3 regions of the Pseudomonas sp. S1(2024) genome follow, and region 3 is predicted to be linked to each of the others. Evidence: predicted binding sites of a transcription regulator. Region 3 holds the regulator's gene; each other region holds the start of a gene.
What was found. Region 3 encodes sigma-54, which starts transcription at its own class of promoters, with help from an activator protein. Its sites were predicted from a motif close to ANTGGCATNNANNTTGCTNT; they were not measured.

Region 1 (7,216 bases), on a different contig from region 3:
ACTCGATCAGGCCCTGGTGCTGGCTGATGATGTTCTGGGTAATGGCCAGGCCCAGCCCGGTACCGTCCGGGCGACCGCTGACCATGGGATAGAAAAGGGTGTCCTGCAGTTCCGGCGGGATGCCCGGGCCGTTGTCGATGATCTCCACCCTCGCCACAAGGCGATGGCGCACATGGCCGATGGTGAACTGGCGCAGGGCACGGCTGCGCAGGGTGATGCGGCCCAGGCGCAGTTCGTTCTGCGAACTGATCGCCTGCATGGCATTGCGCACGATGTTGAGCACCGCCTGGATCATCTGCTCGCGGTCGACCAATACGTCAGGCAGGCTGGGGTCATAATCGCGCACCAAAGTGATGCAACCCTGGCTTTCGGCCTCGACCAGGCTGCAGACCCGCTCAAGCACTTCGTGGATGTTGGTCATGGCCAGCGACGGCAGCTTGTTCGAGCCGAGCATGCGGTCGACCAGGTTACGCAGGCGATCGGCTTCCTCGATGATCACGTTGGTGTAGTCGCGCAGGCCTTCTTCAGGCAGCTCGCGGGCCAGCAGCTGAGCTGCGCCGCGAATGCCGCCGAGGGGGTTCTTGATTTCATGGGCCAGGCCGCGTACCAGCATCTTTGTGGTTTCCTGCTTGCTCAGCTGGGCCTCTTCCTTGGTGATGCGCAGCAGCCGGTCGCGCGGGTGCACCTCGAGCAGCAGCAGGGTCTGGCCCTGGTGCAGGATCGGCGTAACCGCGTAGTCGACGGTGATGGTCTGCCCGGTCAGCGAGGTGAGCTGCGCTTCGCGCTTGGTGAACGGATGCGCCTGCTCGACCGCCTGGCGCAGCGAGCTGAGCGCTTCGGTCGACTCGGTGAACAGCTCGCTGATGAACTGCCCATGGCTGCGCTGGCCACTCACTGCCAGAAGCATTTCCGCGGCCGGGTTCATGTACTCCAGGCGCAGCTCGGCGTTGAGCAGCAGCGTGGCGGTGGTCAGGTTGTCCAGAAGTAGACGGTGCTGGGCATCGCTGATGGTCATAGGGCGTCGTCGACCTCTTTTGGCGCGTGTCGGGCATGGGCGCGGCCATGGTCGGGCGCGCGGTGGATCCGCTGATTCCAGTCTTTGGGCAAAAAATGCAAGAACCAAACCAAGGCTCCGAAAAGAAGCGGAATTTGCCGATAAAGCCCTGGAAACGGGAAAATTCGCACCAGAATGAACTGATTAAACGGTTCATGTGATCGCTTTTGGGGTGCATTCGGGGGCGTTAGTCCACAGCGCGCACCAATATGGAGCATAGGTGGTTTCAGGGTTTATCGCACAGTTGGCGGGCATTCGGCTTCTGGCGTTGAAAACGCAAGGTCTTCATTGCTTGCGTGGAACACCATGACAGTGGCGGGCTGCCCAGTGGTGTGCCCGCGGTGCACTTCCCCTTGAAGTTCGGCCAGCGTCTGGCCTGCAACCAGGCTTGTCCGCTTGCCGTCGCGGGTTTCCACCTCGAGTCGTCCCTCGGTCAGATAGCCTAGATTGAGCGCCTGGTGACAGTGCCAGCCAAGGGTGGTGTGGGCGGGAATGCTGACTTTCACAAGCGACAGCACTGGTCGTCCTTCGGGGTAATCGAGATAGGGAGTACCGTCCCAACTGCCGGTGGCGCGGTGAAGCACCTGTGACGTTGCCTGGCCTGGCGCGGTGCCATTGCTGGCGCAGCCGGTGAGGAGGGCGGATACGGTAATCATTGCAGGTAGAAGTTTGCGCATGGCGTGATGTCCTTTGACTGAAGGGACGCCTACCCTGCGTGCTGAGGGGGGCGGCGAAATGTCAGCGGCATCTGCCGGTTCTGTATGAAATCGAGGACGCAGCCACGGAAACGAAAACGGCCTCCCGAAGGAGGCCGTTCGTGATCATGTCATCGGCGCGAGGCGCCGATCAGATCAGCAGCTGTAGTACAGCTCGTATTCCAGCGGGTGAACGAAGGTGCGGACCTTGATTTCTTCTTCGCTCTTCAGCTCGATGAAGGCATCGATGAAGTCGTCGGAGAACACGCCGCCCTTGGTCAGGAACGCACGGCCCTTGTCCAGCTCTTCCAGAGCTTCCTTCAGGCTGCCGCAAACCTGCGGAATGTCCTTGGCCTCTTCAGGCGGCAGGTCGTACAGGTTCTTGTCGGCAGCATCGCCTGGGTGGATCTTGTTCTGGATACCGTCCAGGCCGGCCATCAGCAGGGCCGCGAAGGCCAGGTATGGGTTGGCCGATGGGTCCGGGAAGCGAGCTTCGATACGGCGGGCTTTCGGGCTGCCGACGTAAGGAATACGGATCGAGGCGGAACGGTTGCGAGCCGAGTAGGCCAGCATTACCGGGGCTTCGAAGCCTGGGACCAGACGCTTGTAGGAGTTGGTCGACGGGTTGGTGAAGCCGTTCAGGGCCTTACCGTGCTTGATGATACCGCCGATGAAGTACAGGGCGGTGTCGGACAGGCCGGCATAGCCTTCACCCGAGAAGGTGTTCTTGCCGTCTTTCCAGATCGACATGTGCACGTGCATGCCCGAGCCGTTGTCGCCGTACAGTGGCTTCGGCATGAAGGTAGCGGTGCGGCCGTAGGCGTCGGCAACGTTGTGCACGACGTACTTCAGCGCCTGTACTTCGTCAGCCTTCTTCACCAGGGTGTTGAACTTGACGCCGATTTCGTTCTGGCCGGCAGTCGCCACTTCGTGGTGGTGAACTTCGACGGTCTGGCCCATTTCTTCCAGTGCGTTGCACATGGCAGTACGGATTTCGTGGTCGTGGTCGAACGGCGGAACCGGGAAGTAGCCGCCCTTCACGCCTGGACGGTGGCCTTTGTTGCCGCCTTCCACGTCAGCGCCGGTCATCCACGAGCCTTGCTCGGAGAAGATCTTGAACATCGAGCCGGAGATGTCCGACTGGAACTTCACTTCGTCGAAAATGAAGAACTCTGGCTCCGGGCCTGCGAATACGGTGTCACCGATGCCGGTGCTCTTCAGGTACTCTTCGGCGCGCTTGGCAATGGCGCGAGGGTCACGATCGTAGCCCTGCATGCTCGACGGGTCGACGATGTCGCAGGTGATGATCAGGGTCGGCTCTTCGGTGAACGGGTCCAGTACGGCAGTTTCGTCGACCGGCATCAGGATCATGTCGGAGGCTTCGATGCCTTTCCAGCCAGCGATGGAGGAACCGTCGAACATCTTGCCGACTTCGAAGAAGTCGTCTTCCAGTGCATCACGCGCCGGCATGGTCACGTGGTGCTGAGTGCCTTTGGTGTCCGTGAAACGCAGATCAATCCACTTGACGTCATGATCTTTGATGAGTTGAACCGACTTCGACATGTTGTCCTCCGGATGGTCTAGAGCGCGGTGGGCCGCTGCCCTGGAAAAAGGGTGTTGCCGGGCGCGGATAGTCGGCCAAGCTTACCTGCCTCACAAGGGAGCAAATTGCATGCCAGTGCCCGAAAATGGCGAGGGCGGGATAAAAGGGGGCGTTTGCGGGCATCTGGGGGTGGGTTGCTGGGGAAAAGTGCACTCTTAAGATGCGAATTTTGGTAGCAGTGCACCAATAGTGTGCATTGCTTGAGTTATGTGCTTTCTTTGAGGGCCTCATCGCTGGCAAGCCAGCTCCCACAGGTAGGGCGCAGGTCTTGAGAACTGTGGATAGCCTGTGGGAGCTGGCTTGCCGGCGATGAGGCCGGTGCAGGCAATATAAATCCGACCTTCTGTACAAAAGTTGGTCAAATCCTGAGCAATTTCCGCTATAATTCGCGCCCCTCATTTTCGGCAGGCCCTGCGCGCGCTGTTAACCAATGAAACTTATCGTCAAAGTCTTCCCAGAAATCACCATCAAGAGCCGGCCGGTGCGCAAGCGCTTCATCCGCCAGCTCGGCAAGAACATCCGCAACGTGCTCAAGGACCTCGATCCTGAGCTCGTGGTCGATGGTGTCTGGGACAATCTCGAAGTGGTCACCCGCGTCGAAGACGAAAAGGTCCAGCGCGAGATGATCGAGCGCCTCACCTGCACCCCGGGTATCACCCACTTCCTGCAGGTAGAGGAATACCCGCTCGGCGACTTCGATGACATCGTCGCCAAGTGCAAGCAGCACTTCGGCCACCTGCTGGCCGGCAAGCACTTCGCCGTGCGCTGCAAGCGCGGTGGTCACCACGACTTCACCTCGATGGACGTCGACCGTTACGTCGGCAGCCAGCTGCGCCAGCAGTGCGGCGCCGCCGGCATCGAGCTGAAGAACCCGGAAGTCCTGGTGCGCATCGAAATCCGCGACCAGCGCCTGTACGTGATCCATAACCAGCACCAGGGCATCGGCGGCTACCCGCTGGGCGCCCTGGAGCAGACACTGGTACTGATGTCCGGTGGCTTCGACTCCACCGTGGCGGCTTATCAGATGATGCGCCGCGGCCTGATGACCCACTTCTGCTTCTTCAACCTCGGTGGCCGTGCCCACGAGCTGGGCGTGATGGAAGTGGCTCACTACCTGTGGAAGAAGTTCGGCAGCAGCCAGCGCGTGCTGTTCATCAGCGTGCCGTTCGAGGAAGTGGTCGGCGAGATTCTGAACAAGGTCGACAACAGCTACATGGGTGTGACGCTGAAGCGCATGATGCTGCGTGGTGCCGCGCACATGGCCGACCGCCTGGAGATCGATGCCCTGGTCACCGGCGAAGCGATTTCCCAGGTGTCCAGCCAGACCTTGCCGAACCTGTCGATCATCGACTCGGCCACCGACAAGCTGGTGCTGCGCCCCCTGCTGGCCAGCCACAAGCAGGACATCATCGACCAGGCCTACGCGATCGGCACTGCCGACTTCGCCAAGCACATGCCAGAATACTGCGGCGTGATCTCGGTAAACCCGACCACCCACGCCAAGCGCCACCGCATGGAGCATGAAGAGAAGCAGTTCGACATGGCCGTGCTGGAGCGCGCCCTGGAACGCGCCCGGTTGATCTCCATCGACCATGTGATCGACGAACTGGGCAAGGACATCGAAATCGAGGAAGTGACCGAGGCGCTGCCCGGCCAGATCGTCATCGACATTCGTCACCCCGATGCCCAGGAAGACGAACCTCTGGTGCTGGACGGTATCGAAGTCCAGGCCATGCCGTTCTATGCCATCAACAGCAAGTTCAAGCAGCTGGATGCCAACCGCCAGTACTTGCTGTATTGCGACAAAGGTGTGATGAGCCGTCTGCACGCACACCACCTGCTCAGTGAGGGACATGCCAATGTGCGTGTTTATCGTCCGGCATAAGACGCCAGGGCTGTATGGCGGCAGCATCCGCCATCGCCCTCCCGACCACCGGGCCCGCTGAGCCTCAAACCATACATATTCGCCGCCTACACTGGCGGCAACCGAATCCTCTGATCGAGATACAGTTGTGATCGAAAATCTGCGTAACATCGCCATCATCGCCCACGTTGACCATGGTAAAACCACCCTGGTCGACAAACTCCTGCGCCAGTCCGGCACCCTGGAGCGTAACGAGCTCAACGACGAGCGCGTGATGGACTCCAACGACCAGGAAAAAGAGCGCGGCATTACCATCCTGGCGAAAAACACCGCCATCAACTGGAACGGCTACCACATCAACATCGTCGACACCCCCGGCCACGCCGACTTCGGTGGCGAGGTTGAGCGTGTAATGTCGATGGTCGACTCCGTGCTGCTGCTGGTCGATGCCCAGGACGGCCCGATGCCGCAAACCCGCTTCGTGACCAAGAAGGCTTTCGAAGCTGGCCTGAAGCCGATCGTCGTGATCAACAAGGTTGACCGCCCGGGCGCGCGTCCTGACTGGGTTCTGGACCAGATCTTCGACCTGTTCGACAACCTCGGTGCCACCGATGATCAGCTGGACTTCCAGGTTGTCTACGCTTCGGCCCTGAACGGCATCGCCGGTCTGGACCACACCGACATGGCCGAAGACATGACCCCGCTGTACCAGTCGATCGTCGACAACGTACCGGCGCCGAACGTTGACGTCGATGGCCCGTTCCAGATGCAGATCTCCGCTCTGGACTACAACAGCTTCCTCGGTGTTATCGGCGTTGGCCGTATCGCCCGTGGTCGTATCAAGCCGAACACCCCGGTTGTTGCCATCGACACCGAAGGCAAGAAGCGTAACGGCCGTATCCTCAAGCTGATGGGCCACCACGGCCTGCACCGCGTCGACGTTGAAGAAGCCCAGGCTGGCGACATCGTCTGCATCAGCGGTTTCGACGAGCTGTTCATCTCCGACACCCTGTGCGACATGAACCACGTCGAGGCGATGAAGCCACTGACCGTTGACGAGCCGACCGTTTCGATGACCTTCCAGGTCAACGACTCGCCGTTCTGCGGCAAGGAAGGCAAGTTCGTCACCAGCCGTAACATCAAGGAACGTCTGGACAAAGAGCTGCTGTACAACGTTGCACTGCGCGTTGAAGAAGGCGACTCGGCTGACAAGTTCAAGGTTTCCGGCCGTGGTGAGCTGCACCTGTCGGTTCTGATCGAAACCATGCGTCGTGAAGGCTTCGAGATGGCTGTAGGCCGCCCTGAAGTGATCATCCGCGAAGTCAACGGCGTGAAGCAGGAGCCGTTCGAGAACGTCACCATCGACATCCCTGAAGAATCCCAGGGCAAGGTCATGGAAGAAATGGGCCTGCGTAAGGGCGACCTGACCAACATGGCGCCGGATGGCAAAGGCCGTGTACGTCTGGAGTACAACGTACCTGCTCGTGGTCTGATCGGTTTCCGTAACCAGTTCCTGACTCTGACCAACGGTGCCGGCATCCTGACCTCGATCTTCGATCGCTACGACACCATGAAAGCCGGCCAGATGTCCGGTCGCCTGAACGGTGTACTGGTTTCGATCGAGACCGGCAAGGCGCTGACCTACTCGCTGGAAACCCTGCAGGCTCGCGGCAAGCTGTTCATCGAGCACGGTCAGGACATCTACAACGGTCAGATCATCGGCCTGAACAGCCGTGACAACGACCTGGGCGTGAACCCGACCAAAGGCAAGAAGCTCGACAACATGCGTGCTTCGGGCAAAGACGAAGTCATCGCCCTGGTACCGCCGGTTCGCCACACCCTGGAACAGGCCCTGGAATTCATCCAGGACGACGAGCTGTGCGAAGTGACTCCGAAGTCGATCCGCCTGCGCAAGAAGATCCTGGACGAAGGCGAGCGTACCCGCGCTGCCAAGAAAGCCAAGGCTTGATCGTCTAGCTTGAGCTGAAACGAAAACGCCC
Region 2 (7,216 bases), on a different contig from region 3:
CGGCGCCACCCACACTGCATCGCTGCCCAGCAGGTAGCGCCGGCTTAGCGCCAGCGACAGGGTTTCCAGGCGCTGGGCGGGCATCTGGATGCCACATTGCACGAACAGGCTGTCGGCATGCTGGCGGATGGTGGTGCCGGCTGGCGGCAGCACCAGCGGGTAATGTCCAACCTCCCCGCGCTCTACTGGCTTGCTGGTCAGCAGCGGGTGGCCGGGCCGCACCACCAGGCTCATCGACTCGCTGTACAGGTGCTCGAACGACAGGCCCTGGATCTGCGGGCTGTCGGTCATGCGCCCGACCACCAGTTCCAGTTCGCCGAGGCGCAACTGGCCGAGCAGCTGCGCGCTGACCCCGGTGACCACACTGATCACCAGCGCCTCATGCCGCTGGTGCAGGCGGCACAGCACTTCGGGCATGAGCAGGCCTTCGACCGTGGACAGCACACCGATGCGCACCTGCGACGGCGCCCGCGCCTCGCCACGCAGGCTGCTGACGCCATCGCGCAGGGCTTGCACGCTGGGCCCGGCATAGCGCATGAAACGCGTACCGGCCGGGGTCAGCTCGACGCCCTGGCGGCTGCGCGCGAACAGGCGCGTTTCCAGCAGGTCTTCGAGTTCCTTGAGGGTCTTGGAGATGGCTGGCTGGCTGATTGCCAGGATGTCGGCAGCCCTGGCCAGGCTGCCCTGCCGGGCAATCTCCAGGAAGCACAGCAGGTGGCGGTACTTGATGCGGGTGTCGAGGTTCATGGGCTCAAGCTTACCGCATTGCTGGGTCTGGTTATGTATATTGCCTGTCCCGGCCTCTTCGCGGGCACGCCCGCTCCCACAGGGATCTCCACAGCTCTCCAGACCTGCGCAGTACCTGTGGGAGCGGGCGTGCCCGCGAAGAGGCCGGTGCAGGCGGCAGATGACTATCAGGCCACAGCCAACTCCACCGCCTCCCCGTTCAACCGCACCGGCCACACCCGCAGGCGCTGCCCGCTATCCTCCAGGCACTCCCCGCTCTCCAGGCTGAAGTGCTGCTTGTACAACGGCGCCGCCACCACCAGCTCGCCCTGCACACTGCCCACCAGGCCGCGACCGATGATGTTGGCGCCGGACCTCGGGTCGCGGTTGTCCACCGCGTACAGCGGCTGCGCCTGCCCCGGCAGGTAGAACAGCGCCACCTGGGCCCCGTCGAGCCAAACCACCACCCCGGAATCAGCCACCAGGTCATCCGCCTGGCACACCGCCTGCCAGTTCTCGTGGGTTTTCACAGCAGCATTGGACAAGTTCATCAGACAGCCTCCTCGACGGTTGGGATCAGGTGCAGTGGCGCAGCAGGCCGGCGCTGTTCGCGTTCGCGCACGAAGTGCACGTCCGGGTCGGCGCGGCGGTCGTTGACGAAAGTACGGAAGCGCTTGAGCTTCTCGGGGTCGTTGAGGGCGTTGGCCCATTCGCATTCATACTGGTCGACCACATGCTGCATCTGCGCCTCCAGCTCGCTGGCCAGGCCCAGGCTGTCGTCGAGGATCACCTGCTTCAGGTAGTCCAGCCCACCTTCCAGGCTCTCGCGCCACACCGAGGTGCGCTGCAGTTTGTCGGCGGTGCGGATGTAGAACATCAGCACGCGGTCGATCAGGCGCACCAGGGTTTCGTCGTCGAGGTCGGTAGCGAACAGTTCGGCGTGCCGCGGGCGCATGCCGCCGTTGCCGCACACGTACAGGTTCCAGCCCTTTTCGGTGGCGATCACGCCGATGTCCTTGCTCTGTGCCTCGGCGCATTCGCGGGTGCAGCCGGACACCGCGAACTTGAGCTTGTGCGGGCTGCGCAGGCCTTTGTAGCGGTCTTCCAGGCGCAGGGCCATGCCGACGCTATCCTGCACGCCATAACGGCACCAGTTGCTGCCGACGCACGACTTTACCGTGCGGGTCGACTTGCCGTAGGCGTGGCCGGTTTCGAAGCCGGCCTCGATCAGCTCGCCCCAGATCAGCGGCAGCTCGTGCAACTGGGCGCCGAACAGGTCGATGCGCTGGCCGCCGGTGATCTTGGTGTACAGGTCGTACTTTTTCGCCACCTGGCCGATCACGATGAGCTTGTCGGGGGTGATTTCACCACCGGGGATGCGCGGCACCACCGAGTAGGTGCCGTTCTTCTGCATGTTGGCCATGAAGGTGTCGTTGGTGTCCTGCAGCGGCACCAGCGCCGGGTCCATGATCGGCTGGTTCCAGCACGAGGCGAGAATACTGCCCACCGCCGGCTTGCAGATGTCGCAGCCAACGTGGCCCTTGCCGTGGCGTTCGAGCAGTTCGTTGAAGGTGCGGATACCCTCTACCCGAACCAGCCCGTACAGCTCCTGACGGGTGTAGGCGAAGTGCTCGCACAGGCTCCTGTCCACCGCCACGCCACGGGCGGTCAGCTCGTGCTCGAACACCTGCTTGAGCAGTGCCGCGCAACCACCACAACCGGTGGCGGCCTTGGTGCAGCCCTTGACTGCGGCAAGGTCGCCGCAGCCGCTGTCTATGGCGGCGCAGACCGCGCCCTTGCTGACGTTGTGGCACGAGCAGATGGTCGCGCTATCGGGCAGCGCATCGGCGCCCAGGGCCGGTGCGCCGCCGCCTTGCGGCAGGATCAGTGCCGCGGGGTCGGCTGGCAGGGCGATGCCGTTCTGGGCGTATTGCAGAAGGGTGTCGTAGTAGCTGTTGTCGCCCACCAGCACCGCACCGAGCACGTGCTTGCCGCTGGCATCCACCACCAGCCGGCGGTAGGCGCTGTTGGCTTCGTCGATGAAGCGGTAGCTGCGTGCGCCCGGGGTGGCGCCATGGGCATCGCCGATGGAGCCGACATCCACGCCCAGCAACTTGAGCTTGGTCGACATGTCGGCACCGGTGAATTCGCCAGCGGCCTCACCCATCAGCAAAGCCGCCAGGTTGCGCGCCATGCTATAGCCAGGGGCGACCAGGCCGAACACGCTGCCGTTCCACGAGGCGCACTCGCCGATGGCGAAGATGCGTGGGTCGCTGCTGCGGCAATGGTTGTCGATCACCACGCCGCCACGCGCGGCGATGTCCAGGCCACAGGCACGGCCCAGGGCATCCTGCGGGCGGATACCTGCGGAGAACACGATCAGGTCGGTTTCCAGGTGCTCGCCGCCATCGAAGTTCATGCGGTAGCGGTAGTCTTCACCCGCACTGATCGACTGGGTGGCCCGCGACAGATGCACGCCAACACCCAGCGCTTCGATCTGTGCCTTGAGCGCGGCACCGCCCTCGCCGTCCAGCTGCACCGGCATCAGCCGTGGGGCGAACTCCACCACGTGGGCTTCCAGGCCCAGCGACTTGAGGGCGTTGGCTGCTTCCAGGCCAAGCAGGCCACCGCCCACTACCACGCCACGTCGGGCACTGGCTGCGGCAGCGCGGATGGCGTCGAGGTCGTCGAGGGTGCGGTAGACCAGGCGGGCATTGCCGCTGGAACCCTCGATCGGTGGCACGAAGGGATAGGAACCCGTGGCCAGCACCAACTGGTCGTAGCCGTAACGGCCCTCGGCGGTAACCACTTCGGCGTGCTCACGGTCGATTTCCAGCACCGCTTCACCGAGGTGCAGGTGCACACCGTTGGCGCCGTAGAAGTCCTGCCCGCACAGGGCCAGGGTTTCGGCACAGCTGCCGCCGAAGTACTCGGACAGGTGCACGCGGTCGTAGGCACGCTGGCGCTCTTCGCCGAACACATGCACTTCGAAGCGCTGCAAGGCGCCGCGGCTGACCAGTTGTTCGACGCAATGGTGGCCGACCATGCCGTTGCCGACGATGACCAGTCGCTCTCGTTGCCCGCTGCTCGCTGTTGCCTTCATAAGCCGATCCTCGATCAAAAAAAAAGCGCCTGGAGCCGAAGCTCCAGGCGCCTTTGCCTGTATTCATCACGGTAGGGGGCCCGGGTTGATCGCCGTTGATCAGTGGGCTTTGTTGTAACTGGGATAAAGCAGGGAGTGTGCCAACCCTGTTTCCTGTACCGGCCTCTTCGCGGGCACGCCCGCTCCTACAGGGTTCTCCACGTTTATTCAGACCTGTGCAGTACCTGTAGGAGCGGGCGTGCCCGCGAAGAGGCAAGTACAGCAAATGCACATTCCAAGTGCATCACTCCCCATCTTGGAGCACATCAATACACATCCCGCCGATACCGCTTGGCCCTGCCCAGCGCTTCGACATAAGCCGCAGCCGCCGCTGCATCCATGCCGCCATGCTCGGCGACGATCGCCCGCAACACCGCATCCACATCCTTGGCCATGCGCTGCGCATCGCCACACACATAGAAGTACGCCCCCGCCTCCAGCCACTGCCACAACTGCGCGCCCTGTTCGAGCATGCGCTGCTGCACATAGACCTTCTCGGCCTGGTCGCGCGAGAACGCTGTGTCCAGGCGCAAGTGCCCTGCAGCCTGCCAGGCCTGTAGCTGCTCCTGGTAATAGAAATCGGTGGCCGCGTACTGCTCGCCAAAGAACAGCCAGTTAGCCCCTTTCGCCCCACGTGCCTCTCGTTCTTCGAGGAAGGCCCTGAACGGCGCAATACCGGTGCCGGGGCCGACCATGATCACCGGCACGCTGTCGTCCTCGGGCAGGCGAAAGTGCTTCGACACCTGCGGGAAGATGGCAACCTTCAGCGCCTGCGCACGGTCGGCAAGGAAGCTTGAACACACCCCTTTGCGCGCGCCATAGCGCACCGTGGAAACGGTCAGGTGCACCTGCTGCGGGTGCGCCAGCGGGCTGGAGCTGATCGAGTACAGGCGCGGCTGCAAGGGCTTGAGCAGCTCCAGCCAGCTGGCCAACGGCAGTTGCTGGGGAAAGGCGCGCAGAACATCGACCAGTTGCCGCCCCCACAACCAGTCCTGCAGCTCGGCCTTGCACTCGGGCTGCAGCAGGCGCTGCAGGTCCGGAGCATTGCCGGCGAAGGCCTGCAGCTGCTGCGTGGTGACCTTGGCGATTTCCAGGTGCGCTTGAAGGGCTTCGGTCAGCGGCATGGCGGGCTGGCCTTTCAGCTCGACCATGGTCTGGCCATCGAGCTGTATTAGCGCCAGCAGTTCGTCGACCAGGGCGGGACAGTTGCGCGGCCACACGCCCAGGGCATCACCGGCGGCATAGGTGAAGCCGCTGCCGCTGAGGTCGAACACCAGTTGACGGGTTTCCTTGGTAGCACCCGGGCCGTTCAGCAGGCGGTTTTCCAGCAAGGTGGCAGCCCAGGGTTGCTGCTTGCCATAGGCCGCCACGGGCGCAGGCTCGGTGACCGGTTGCGGTGCAGCAGCGCTGCTTAGCGTGGGCAGCAGCGCATCCAGCCAGGCGGCGAAGGCGTCGTCGAAGTCCGGCTCGCAGTCCACCCGCTGCAGCAGGCGCCGCCCGCCCAGCTCGGCCAGGCGTTGGTCGAGTTTGCGGCCAAAGCCGCAGAACTGGTCGTAACTGGAGTCGCCCAGGGCCAGCACGGCAAAAGGCAGTTCGGCGCAGTGGGCGCCCTCCTCGCCCTGCAAGGCTTGCCAGAATGCCGCTGCGCTGTCGGGCGCGTCACCATCGCCAAAGGTGCTGGCGATCAGCACCACGCTGGCGGCGCCCTGCAGCTGGCGCGGGCTGACCGCTTCCATGCAGCTGAGCTGCACGTCGAGGCCGGCACCGCGCAGGCGCTCGGCACAGCGTTCGGCCAACAGCTCGCCGTTGCCGGTTTGCGAAGCCCACAGCACCTGGTGCCGTGGTGCCATCAACGCCGCATCGGGCAGCACCGCCGGCTGGGCGAACAGCCCGGCCAGCAAGCCATCGACGAACAACCGGCGGTTGGCGGCCAGCGGCGCACTGGCCGGCAGACAGGGCACGCCCTCGGCGCGAGCCTGGTCCAGGCCCAGCAGAAAGCCTTGCAGGTAATGGCGCTCTTCCTCGGCCAGCACCGGAGCTGGCAGGGTGTCCAGGCCAAGCAGACGGGACAGGGTGGCGGTCGGCATGCGGGCAGGCTCCGGATTGGCAGTGTTCAGATCAAGGGCTTCGATGCGCTCACCGGCAACCCGCTCCAGGGTCACGGCACAATGCTTGAACGCCGGCTGCAGCGACAGCGGGTCGACCGCATCGCAGGTCACGGCATTGATCGCCAGTTGCTCGCCGATCAGGTCGTTCCAGTGGAACGGGGCAAAGCAGTTGCCAGGCATGACCCGGTCGCTGATTCGCGCGGGCAGCACGGCCTGCCCGCGGCGCGAGCGAATGGCCACCTGGTCCTTTTCGGCAATGCCCAGCCGGGCAGCATCGTCGCGGTGGATTTCCACGAAGGGGCCGGGCTCCAGCTTGTTCAGCGCCGCTACCTTGCCGGTCTTGGTCAGGGTGTGCCACTGGTGCTGCACGCGGCCGGTACTCAGCACCATGGGGTAATCGGCATCCGGCAGCTCCGCCGCCGGCAACCAGGGCCGGGCGAAGAAGCGGGCCTTGCCGCTGGCGGTCGGGAAGGCCAACACCGGGCACTCGCCCTGGGCATCGCGCAACAGCGTCTGGCTGCTGCCGTCGTTGCGATAGCGCAGCGGGCTGCGCGGGTTGTCGCGGCCCGGGGCGCAGGGCCACTGGTGTGGCTGCTCGCGCAGTTCGGCATAGCCGATGCCCCGCAGGTCGTAGCCGGTGACCGGGTTGTGGAAGCGGCGGATTTCCTCGTACACAGCTTCCGCATCGGGGTAGTCGAAGGCGTCGGCATAGCCCATGGCACAAGCGACTTGAGCGATGATCTGCCAGTCCGGCAGGCTCTGCCCGGGCGGTTCGACGGCACGTGGCATGAGGGTGAGGTTGCGCTCGCTGTTGATCATCACGCCCTCGCCTTCGGCCCACAGCGCAGCCGGTAGCAGGATGTCGGCGTAGCGGTTGGTCTCGGTGTCGAGGAAGGCATCCTGGGTAATCACCAGTTCAGCCTGGCGCAGGCCGTCGATCACCTGCTGGCGGTTGGCGACACTGGCCACCGGGTTGCTGCAGATGACCCAACAGGCCTTTACCGCGCCGCTTTTCATCTGCTCGAACAGCGCCACCGTGCCCTCACCGCCTTCGCTGCGCAGGCTGCCCGGGGCCAGTTGCCACTGCTGCTCGACGAAGGCACGGTCTTGCGCTACCAGCGCCGAGCGCTGGCCTGGCAGGCCGGGGCCCATGTAGCCCATCTCGCGGCCGCCCATGGCATTGGGTTGGCCGGTCAACGAGAACGGGCCGCTGCCCGGGCGGCAGATCGCGCCCGTGGCC
Region 3 (7,216 bases):
TGCTAGTGCAGCCTCGTCCTAATGGACGTCGGCCTCCATCTGGAAGGCACAAGCGCCCCTGGCAGGCCGAATAGCGGCGAACTATAGCACCGCTGACAGCGCCGCCCCAAGGTCGGCTAGCGAGTCGTTCAGCCCTGCGACAGGCTGGCGAGACATTCACCCCGGCAATCGAAAGCGTGAGGGTTTCTTTCATTGCAGCTATAATCGCCGCCTTTTCATCAGGCATTGCTTTTTCGACATGAGCCAATCCAGCGAGCTGATCCAATCCGCACAACGCACCCTGCGCCTGGAACTCGAGGCCGTAGAGGCCCTGCTGGCGCGCATCGACGAAAATTTCGTCAAGGCCTGCGAACTGATCCTGGCCAGCAAGGGCCGGGTCGTCGTGGTCGGCATGGGCAAGTCCGGGCACATCGGCAACAAGATCGCCGCCACCCTGGCAAGCACTGGTACACCGGCGTTTTTCGTGCACCCGGCCGAAGCCAGCCATGGCGACATGGGCATGATCACCCGCGATGATGTCATCCTTGCCCTGTCGAATTCCGGCAGCACTGCCGAAATCGTCACCCTGCTGCCGCTGATCAAGCGCCTGGGCATCAAGCTGATCAGCCTGACCGGCAACCCGGACTCGCCCCTGGCCCAGGCTGCCGAGGTCAACCTCGACGCCCGCGTCGAGCAAGAGGCCTGCCCGCTGAACCTGGCCCCCACCTCCTCCACCACCGCATCGCTGGTGCTGGGCGACGCGCTGGCCATTGCCCTGCTCGAAGCCCGCGGTTTCACCGCCGAGGACTTTGCCTTCTCGCACCCGGGTGGTGCATTGGGCCGCCGCTTGCTTCTCAAGGTGGAGAACGTGATGCACGCTGGCGACGAACTGCCCCAGGTGCCCCGCGGCACCCTGCTAAAGGACGCGCTCCTTGAAATGTCCCGAAAAAGCCTGGGCATGACCGTGATCGTCGAAGCCGACGGCAAGCTGGCCGGGATCTTCACCGACGGCGACCTGCGCCGCAGCCTGGACCGCAACATCGACATCCACACCACCCTGATCGACCAGGTCATGACCGTGCACGGCAAGACGGCCCGCGCCGAAATGCTCGCGGCCGAGGCACTGAAGATCATGGAAGACCACAAGATCAACGCCCTGGTGGTGGTGGACCGCGAGGACCGCCCCACCGGCGCCCTGAACATGCACGACCTGCTGCGCGCCGGCGTGATGTAAGAGAGCGATGGAATGAACCAGAACCTCATGCAACGCGGCAAGCACATCAAGCTGGCAGTGTTCGACGTGGACGGCGTGCTCACCGACGGGCGCCTGTACTTCCTCGAGGACGGCAGCGAGTTCAAGACCTTCAACACCCTCGACGGCCAGGGCATCAAGATGCTCATGGCCTCGGGCGTGACCACCGCTATCATCAGCGGGCGCAAGACCCCGGTGGTCGAGCGCCGGGCGAAGAACCTCGGCATCCCGCACCTGTATCAGGGCCGCGAAGACAAACTGGTGGTGCTGGACGGCCTGCTCGCCGAACTGGGCCTGGGCTATGATGAAGTGGCCTACCTTGGCGACGACCTGCCCGACCTGCCGGTGATCCGCCGGGTCGCCCTGGGCATGGCGGTGGCCAACGCCGCGCCGTTCGTTCGCCAGCACGCACATGGCGTGACCCAGGCACGTGGCGGCGAAGGCGCGGCCCGTGAATTCTGCGAACTGATCATGCAGGCCCAGGGCACCCTGGACGCTGCCAACGCCAACTACCTGTAAGGCTGCCCATGTTCAGCAAGAAAGCCCGCAACATTACGCTGCTCGCAGTGATCGCCGCCCTGCTGGTGGCGATCGGCTACTGGAATGTCAGCCCGGAAAGCTTCCTCGACAAACCTGTGGCCCAGGTCGACGAAAGCGCCATCGACTACTACGCGGTCAACGCCCACAGCGTGCAGTTCCTGCCCGACGGCAAGCTGCAGTACGAAATGACCGCTGACAAGGTCGAACACCTGAAAGCCAGCGAAATCACCCTGCTGACCACGCCGGACCTGCACCTGTACCGCGGTACCGAATACCCGTGGCACGTACAGAGCACCCGCGCCGAGGTCAACCCGGACGGCAGCGAAGTCGAACTGATCGACAACGTACGGGTCGCCCGCACCGACGAAAAGCAGCGTGAAATGATCATTACCAGCGCACGCATGACCGTGTTCCCGCAGAAGCAATATGCGCAGACCGAGCAAGCCGTTAGAATCGACGGCGCCGGTGGCACAACTACGGGCAAAGGTATGAAAGCGTATTTGAAAGAAGGCAAGATGGACTTGCTCTCTAACGTAAGAGGACAGTATGAGGCTCGTTAAAACCCTCCCCCTTTTGCTCAGCCTGAGCGCAGCACTGGGAAGCGCGAGCGCCCTCGCCCTGCCGAATGACCGTGACCAGCCTATCCGCATCCAGGCCGACAACGCCCACCTGGACGACAAGCAGGGCGTGGCCACCTACACCGGCGACGTGATCATCACCCAGGGTTCGATGATGATCAAAGGCAACACCGTGACCATCACCCGTTCCGCCTCCGGCGACATCGACGTGGTGACCTCGGTGGGCAACCTGGCCTACTTCGAGCAACAGCAGAGCGCAGCCAAGCCAGACAAGATGAAAGGCTGGGCGGTGACCATCCAGTACCAGTCGCAGAAGGACATGGTGATCCTCACCGACCGCGCCAAGGTCGAGAGCGAAGGCAACACCACCGAAGGCGAGAAGATCGTCTACAACACCCAGACCCAGGTGGCGACCGCCGGTCGTGGTGGCAACGTGACCTCGCCGCGTCAGCGTATCGACATGGTGATCCAGCCCAAGAAGAAGGCCGAGTAAATGGCAACCCTCAAAGCCCAGCACCTGGCCAAGAGCTACAAGGGGCGGCAAGTCGTACGCGACGTCAGCCTGTCGATCGACAGCGGCCAGATCGTCGGCCTGCTCGGCCCCAACGGCGCCGGCAAGACCACCTGCTTCTACATGATTGTCGGCCTGGTCCAGGCCGATCAGGGGCGCGTGCTGATCGACAACCTCGATGTCAGCCACCAGCCCATGCACGGTCGCGCCCGCGCCGGCATCGGCTATCTTCCGCAAGAAGCCTCGATCTTCCGCAAGCTGTCGGTGGCCGACAACATCATGGCCATCCTCGAGACCCGCAAGGACCTCGACCGCGACGGCCGGCGCAAAGAGCTGGAAAGCCTGCTGCAGGAGTTCCACATCAGCCACATTCGCGACAACCTCGGCATGAGCCTGTCCGGTGGTGAGCGCCGCCGCGTGGAAATTGCCCGCGCGCTGGCGACCGCCCCCAAGTTCATCCTGCTGGACGAACCGTTTGCCGGTGTCGACCCGATTTCGGTCGGTGACATCAAGCAGATCATCCACCACCTCAAGGCCAAGGGCATCGGTGTACTGATCACCGACCACAATGTGCGTGAGACCCTGGATATCTGCGAAACCGCCTATATCGTCAATGATGGCCGACTGATCGCCGAAGGCGACGCTGAAACCATCCTGGCCAACGACCTGGTCAAAGAAGTTTACCTGGGCCACGAGTTCCGACTCTGAGCCTGGCACGCGCCTGGAGTACTGGCAAATCGCCCTGAAACCCGGGGTAAAGTGTTACGGTACTCTAGGCAAACGCTACAATTTAAGGCATAAAACTTGCTTGATCTGGCGCCCCGGCGCCCTCGTGTAGTGGATGGCGCATGCGCGCCGGCGAACAAGGTATTAAGCCCCAGCCATGAAACCATCGCTCGTCCTTAAAATGGGCCAGCAACTGACGATGACACCGCAGTTGCAACAGGCCATCCGCCTGCTCCAGCTCTCCACCCTGGACCTCCAACAGGAAATCCAGGAAGCGCTGGAGTCGAATCCGATGCTCGAACGTCAGGAAGACGGCGACGACTTCGACAACAGCGATCCGATGGCGGACAACGCCGAAAACAAGCCGGTCGCCGAAGTCCAGGACAACAGCTTCCAGGAAAGCACCACCAGTGCCGACACTCTGGAAGACGGTGAATGGAGCGAGCGCATCCCCAACGAGCTGCCGGTCGACACCGCCTGGGAAGACATCTACCAGACCAGTGCCAGCAGCCTGCCAAGCAACGACGACGACGAGTGGGACTTCACCACCCGCACATCGGCCGGCGAGAGCCTGCAAAGCCACCTGCTGTGGCAACTGAACCTGGCTCCGATGTCCGACACCGACCGCCTGATCGCCGTCACCCTGATCGACAGCATCAACGGCCAGGGCTACCTGGAAGACACCCTCGAGGAGATCTGCGCCGGTTTCGATCCGGAGCTGGATATCGAGCTGGACGAGGTCGAAGCGGTTCTGCACCGCATCCAGCAGTTCGAGCCAGCAGGCGTTGCCGCCCGCACCCTTGGCGAATGCCTGTTGCTGCAATTGCGCCAGCTGCCCGCCAGCACCCCGTGGATGACGGAAGCCAAGCGCCTGGTCACCGACTTCATCGACCTGCTCGGCAGCCGTGATTACAGCCAGCTGATGCGTCGCATGAAAATCAAGGAAGACGAGCTGCGCCAGGTCATCGAGCTGGTACAAAGCCTCAACCCGCGCCCCGGCTCGCAGATCGAGTCCAGCGAGCCTGAGTACGTGGTGCCCGACGTCATCGTGCGCAAGGACAGCGACCGCTGGCTGGTGGAGCTGAACCAGGAGGCCATTCCGCGCCTGCGCGTCAACCCGCAGTACGCCGGTTTTGTGCGCCGGGCCGACACCAGCGCCGACAACACCTTCATGCGCAACCAGTTGCAGGAAGCGCGCTGGTTCATCAAGAGCCTGCAAAGCCGCAACGAAACCCTGATGAAGGTGGCCACGCAGATCGTCGAGCACCAGCGCGGCTTCCTCGACCACGGCGACGAAGCGATGAAGCCCTTGGTACTGCATGACATTGCCGAAGCGGTGGGCATGCACGAGTCGACCATTTCGCGGGTAACCACGCAGAAATACATGCACACCCCGCGTGGCATCTACGAACTGAAATACTTTTTCTCCAGCCACGTCAGCACCTCCGAAGGCGGAGAATGCTCGTCTACGGCTATCCGCGCGATCATCAAGAAACTGGTTGCGGCGGAAAATCAGAAAAAGCCATTGAGTGACAGCAAGATCGCTGGTTTACTGGAGGCACAAGGCATCCAGGTAGCCCGTCGCACCGTCGCCAAGTACCGCGAGTCTCTCGGCATCGCACCGTCGAGCGAGCGCAAGCGACTGATGTAGCCCCTGAGATGTGCCACAGCGTTTGTGGGGCAGGTGCAAGACCTGCCTCTTTATGCACGGGCAACAAAGGAGAAGCTGTATGCAAGTCAATATCAGTGGACAGCATGTAGAAGTCACCCAGCCACTGCGCGATTATGTGCTTGAAAAGCTCGCTCGCGTGGAAAGTCACTTCGACAAGATCACCAACGTGCAGGTCATCATGAAAGTCGAGAAGCTGCAGCAGAAGGTCGAGGCGACCTTGCAGATTCCCGGCGGCGAAGTGGTTGCCAACGCCGAACACGAAGACATGTATGCAGCGATCGACGCCTTGGCAGACAAGCTCGACCGCCAACTGAAAAAACACAAGGAAAAACAGCAAAGCCTGCTGCAAGGTGCAGCTGCCCGCTGATCCCCCTCATCCATGATCCGACTTGAAACCATCCTGACCCCCGGCCGTTCCCTCGTGAACGTGCCGGGCGGCAGCAAGAAGCGCGCCCTGGAAAAGGTCGCCACCGTCATCGCCGAACAAGTGCCCGAACTGGAGATGCAGGACGTCTTCGAAAAACTGGTCGCCCGGGAAAAACTCGGTTCGACCGGTTTCGGCAACGGCATCGCCATCCCGCACTGCCGGCTTGAAGGATGTTCCGCTCCGGTCAGCGCCCTGCTGCACCTGGAAGCGCCTATCGACTACGACGCCATCGATGGCGCGCCGGTGGACCTGCTGTTCGTCCTGTTGGTGCCAGAAGCCGCCACCGATGCCCATCTGGAATTGCTGCGCCAGATTGCCAGCATGCTCGATCGCAAGGAGGTCCGTGATCGCCTGCGTGCGGCCACCAGCAGCGAGGCCCTGTTCCAGGTTGTCCTGGACGTACAGAACGAGCACTGAACATGCGCCTGATCATCGTCAGCGGCCGGTCCGGCTCCGGCAAGAGCACCGCCCTCGATGTCCTGGAAGACAACGGTTTCTACTGCATTGACAACCTGCCCGCCGGGCTGCTGCCGCAACTGGCGGAAAATGCGCTGATCAACACCGAGTTGCAGCAACCCAAGGTCGCCGTGTCGATCGACGCGCGCAACTTGCCAAGCCACCTGACGCGTTTTCCCGAGTTGCTCGAAGAAGCCCGCGCCCGGCATATCCAGTGCGACGTGCTGTACCTGGATGCCGACGAAGACGTACTGCTCAAGCGCTTCTCGGAAACCCGCCGACGCCACCCGCTGACCAACGCCAACCGCTCGCTCGCGGAAGCGATCCGGGTGGAAAGCGAATTGTTGGGGCCGATTGCAGACCTGGCCGACCTGAAGATCGACACCACCAGCCTGAACCTGTACCAGCTGCGTGATTCGATCAAGCTGCGCCTGCTCAACCAGCCAGAGCCTGGCACCGCGTTCCTGGTCGAGTCGTTCGGTTTCAAGCGCGGAATGCCGGTCGATGCCGACCTGGTGTTCGATGTGCGCTGCCTGCCCAACCCCTACTGGAAGCCCGAGCTGCGTGAGCACTCCGGCCTCGACCAGCCGGTGATCGACTACCTGGCCGCACAGCCGGATGTCGAAGAGATGTTCAACGACATTTCCAGCTACCTGCTCAAGTGGCTGCCCCGCTTCGCCGCCAGCAACCGTGCCTACGTCACCATTGCCATTGGCTGCACCGGCGGCCACCACCGCTCGGTGTACATCACCGAACGCCTTGGCCAGTTGTTGCAGCAATCCCTGAAAAACGTCCAGGTCCGCCACCGCGACCTCTAGCCCAAGGATCCGCCCCACGATGCCCGCCCGTGAAATCACCATCATCAACAAGCTGGGTCTGCATGCCCGGGCGGCAGCCAAGTTCGTCGGCGTTGCCGGCCGCTTCCCCTGCCAGGTCAGGGTTGGCCGTGCGCCGGACAAGCTGGTGGATGGCAAGAGCATCATGGCGGTGATGATGCTGGCGGCCGGCAAAGGTACCCAGGTGCACCTGCATACCGAAGGCGAGCAGGACGACGATGCCATGGCAGCGCTGGTCG

Region 1: glnA (type I glutamate--ammonia ligase) is a predicted target of sigma-54. The motif match lies at 3,410-3,429, and genes of this name have one in related genera.
Region 2: nirB (nitrite reductase large subunit NirB) is a predicted target of sigma-54. The motif match lies at 3,955-3,974, and genes of this name have one in related genera.

Annotation. Positions count from the first base shown of each region.
Region 1 covers NZ_JBKGFP010000031.1:35,764-42,979, reverse strand. Annotated here, with positions in the region: gene glnL (nitrogen regulation protein NR(II)) at 1-1,015, opposite strand, end outside; gene ACLCGK_RS09815 (cupin domain-containing protein) at 1,288-1,731, opposite strand; gene glnA (type I glutamate--ammonia ligase) at 1,906-3,312, opposite strand; gene thiI (tRNA uracil 4-sulfurtransferase ThiI) at 3,783-5,237, shown strand; gene typA (translational GTPase TypA) at 5,365-7,185, shown strand.
Region 2 covers NZ_JBKGFP010000040.1:19,036-26,251, forward strand. Annotated here, with positions in the region: gene pcaQ (pca operon transcription factor PcaQ) at 1-747, opposite strand, end outside; gene nirD (nitrite reductase small subunit NirD) at 915-1,277, opposite strand; gene nirB (nitrite reductase large subunit NirB) at 1,277-3,829, opposite strand; gene ACLCGK_RS11230 (molybdopterin-dependent oxidoreductase) at 4,135-7,216, opposite strand, start outside.
Region 3 covers NZ_JBKGFP010000006.1:14,053-21,268, forward strand. Annotated here, with positions in the region: gene ACLCGK_RS04555 (SIS domain-containing protein) at 239-1,213, shown strand; gene ACLCGK_RS04560 (KdsC family phosphatase) at 1,226-1,750, shown strand; gene lptC (LPS export ABC transporter periplasmic protein LptC) at 1,759-2,331, shown strand; gene lptA (lipopolysaccharide transport periplasmic protein LptA) at 2,318-2,842, shown strand; gene lptB (LPS export ABC transporter ATP-binding protein) at 2,843-3,568, shown strand; gene ACLCGK_RS04580 (RNA polymerase factor sigma-54) at 3,744-5,237, shown strand; gene hpf (ribosome hibernation-promoting factor, HPF/YfiA family) at 5,317-5,625, shown strand; gene ptsN (PTS IIA-like nitrogen regulatory protein PtsN) at 5,638-6,102, shown strand; gene rapZ (RNase adapter RapZ) at 6,105-6,959, shown strand; gene ACLCGK_RS04600 (HPr family phosphocarrier protein) at 6,979-7,216, shown strand, end outside.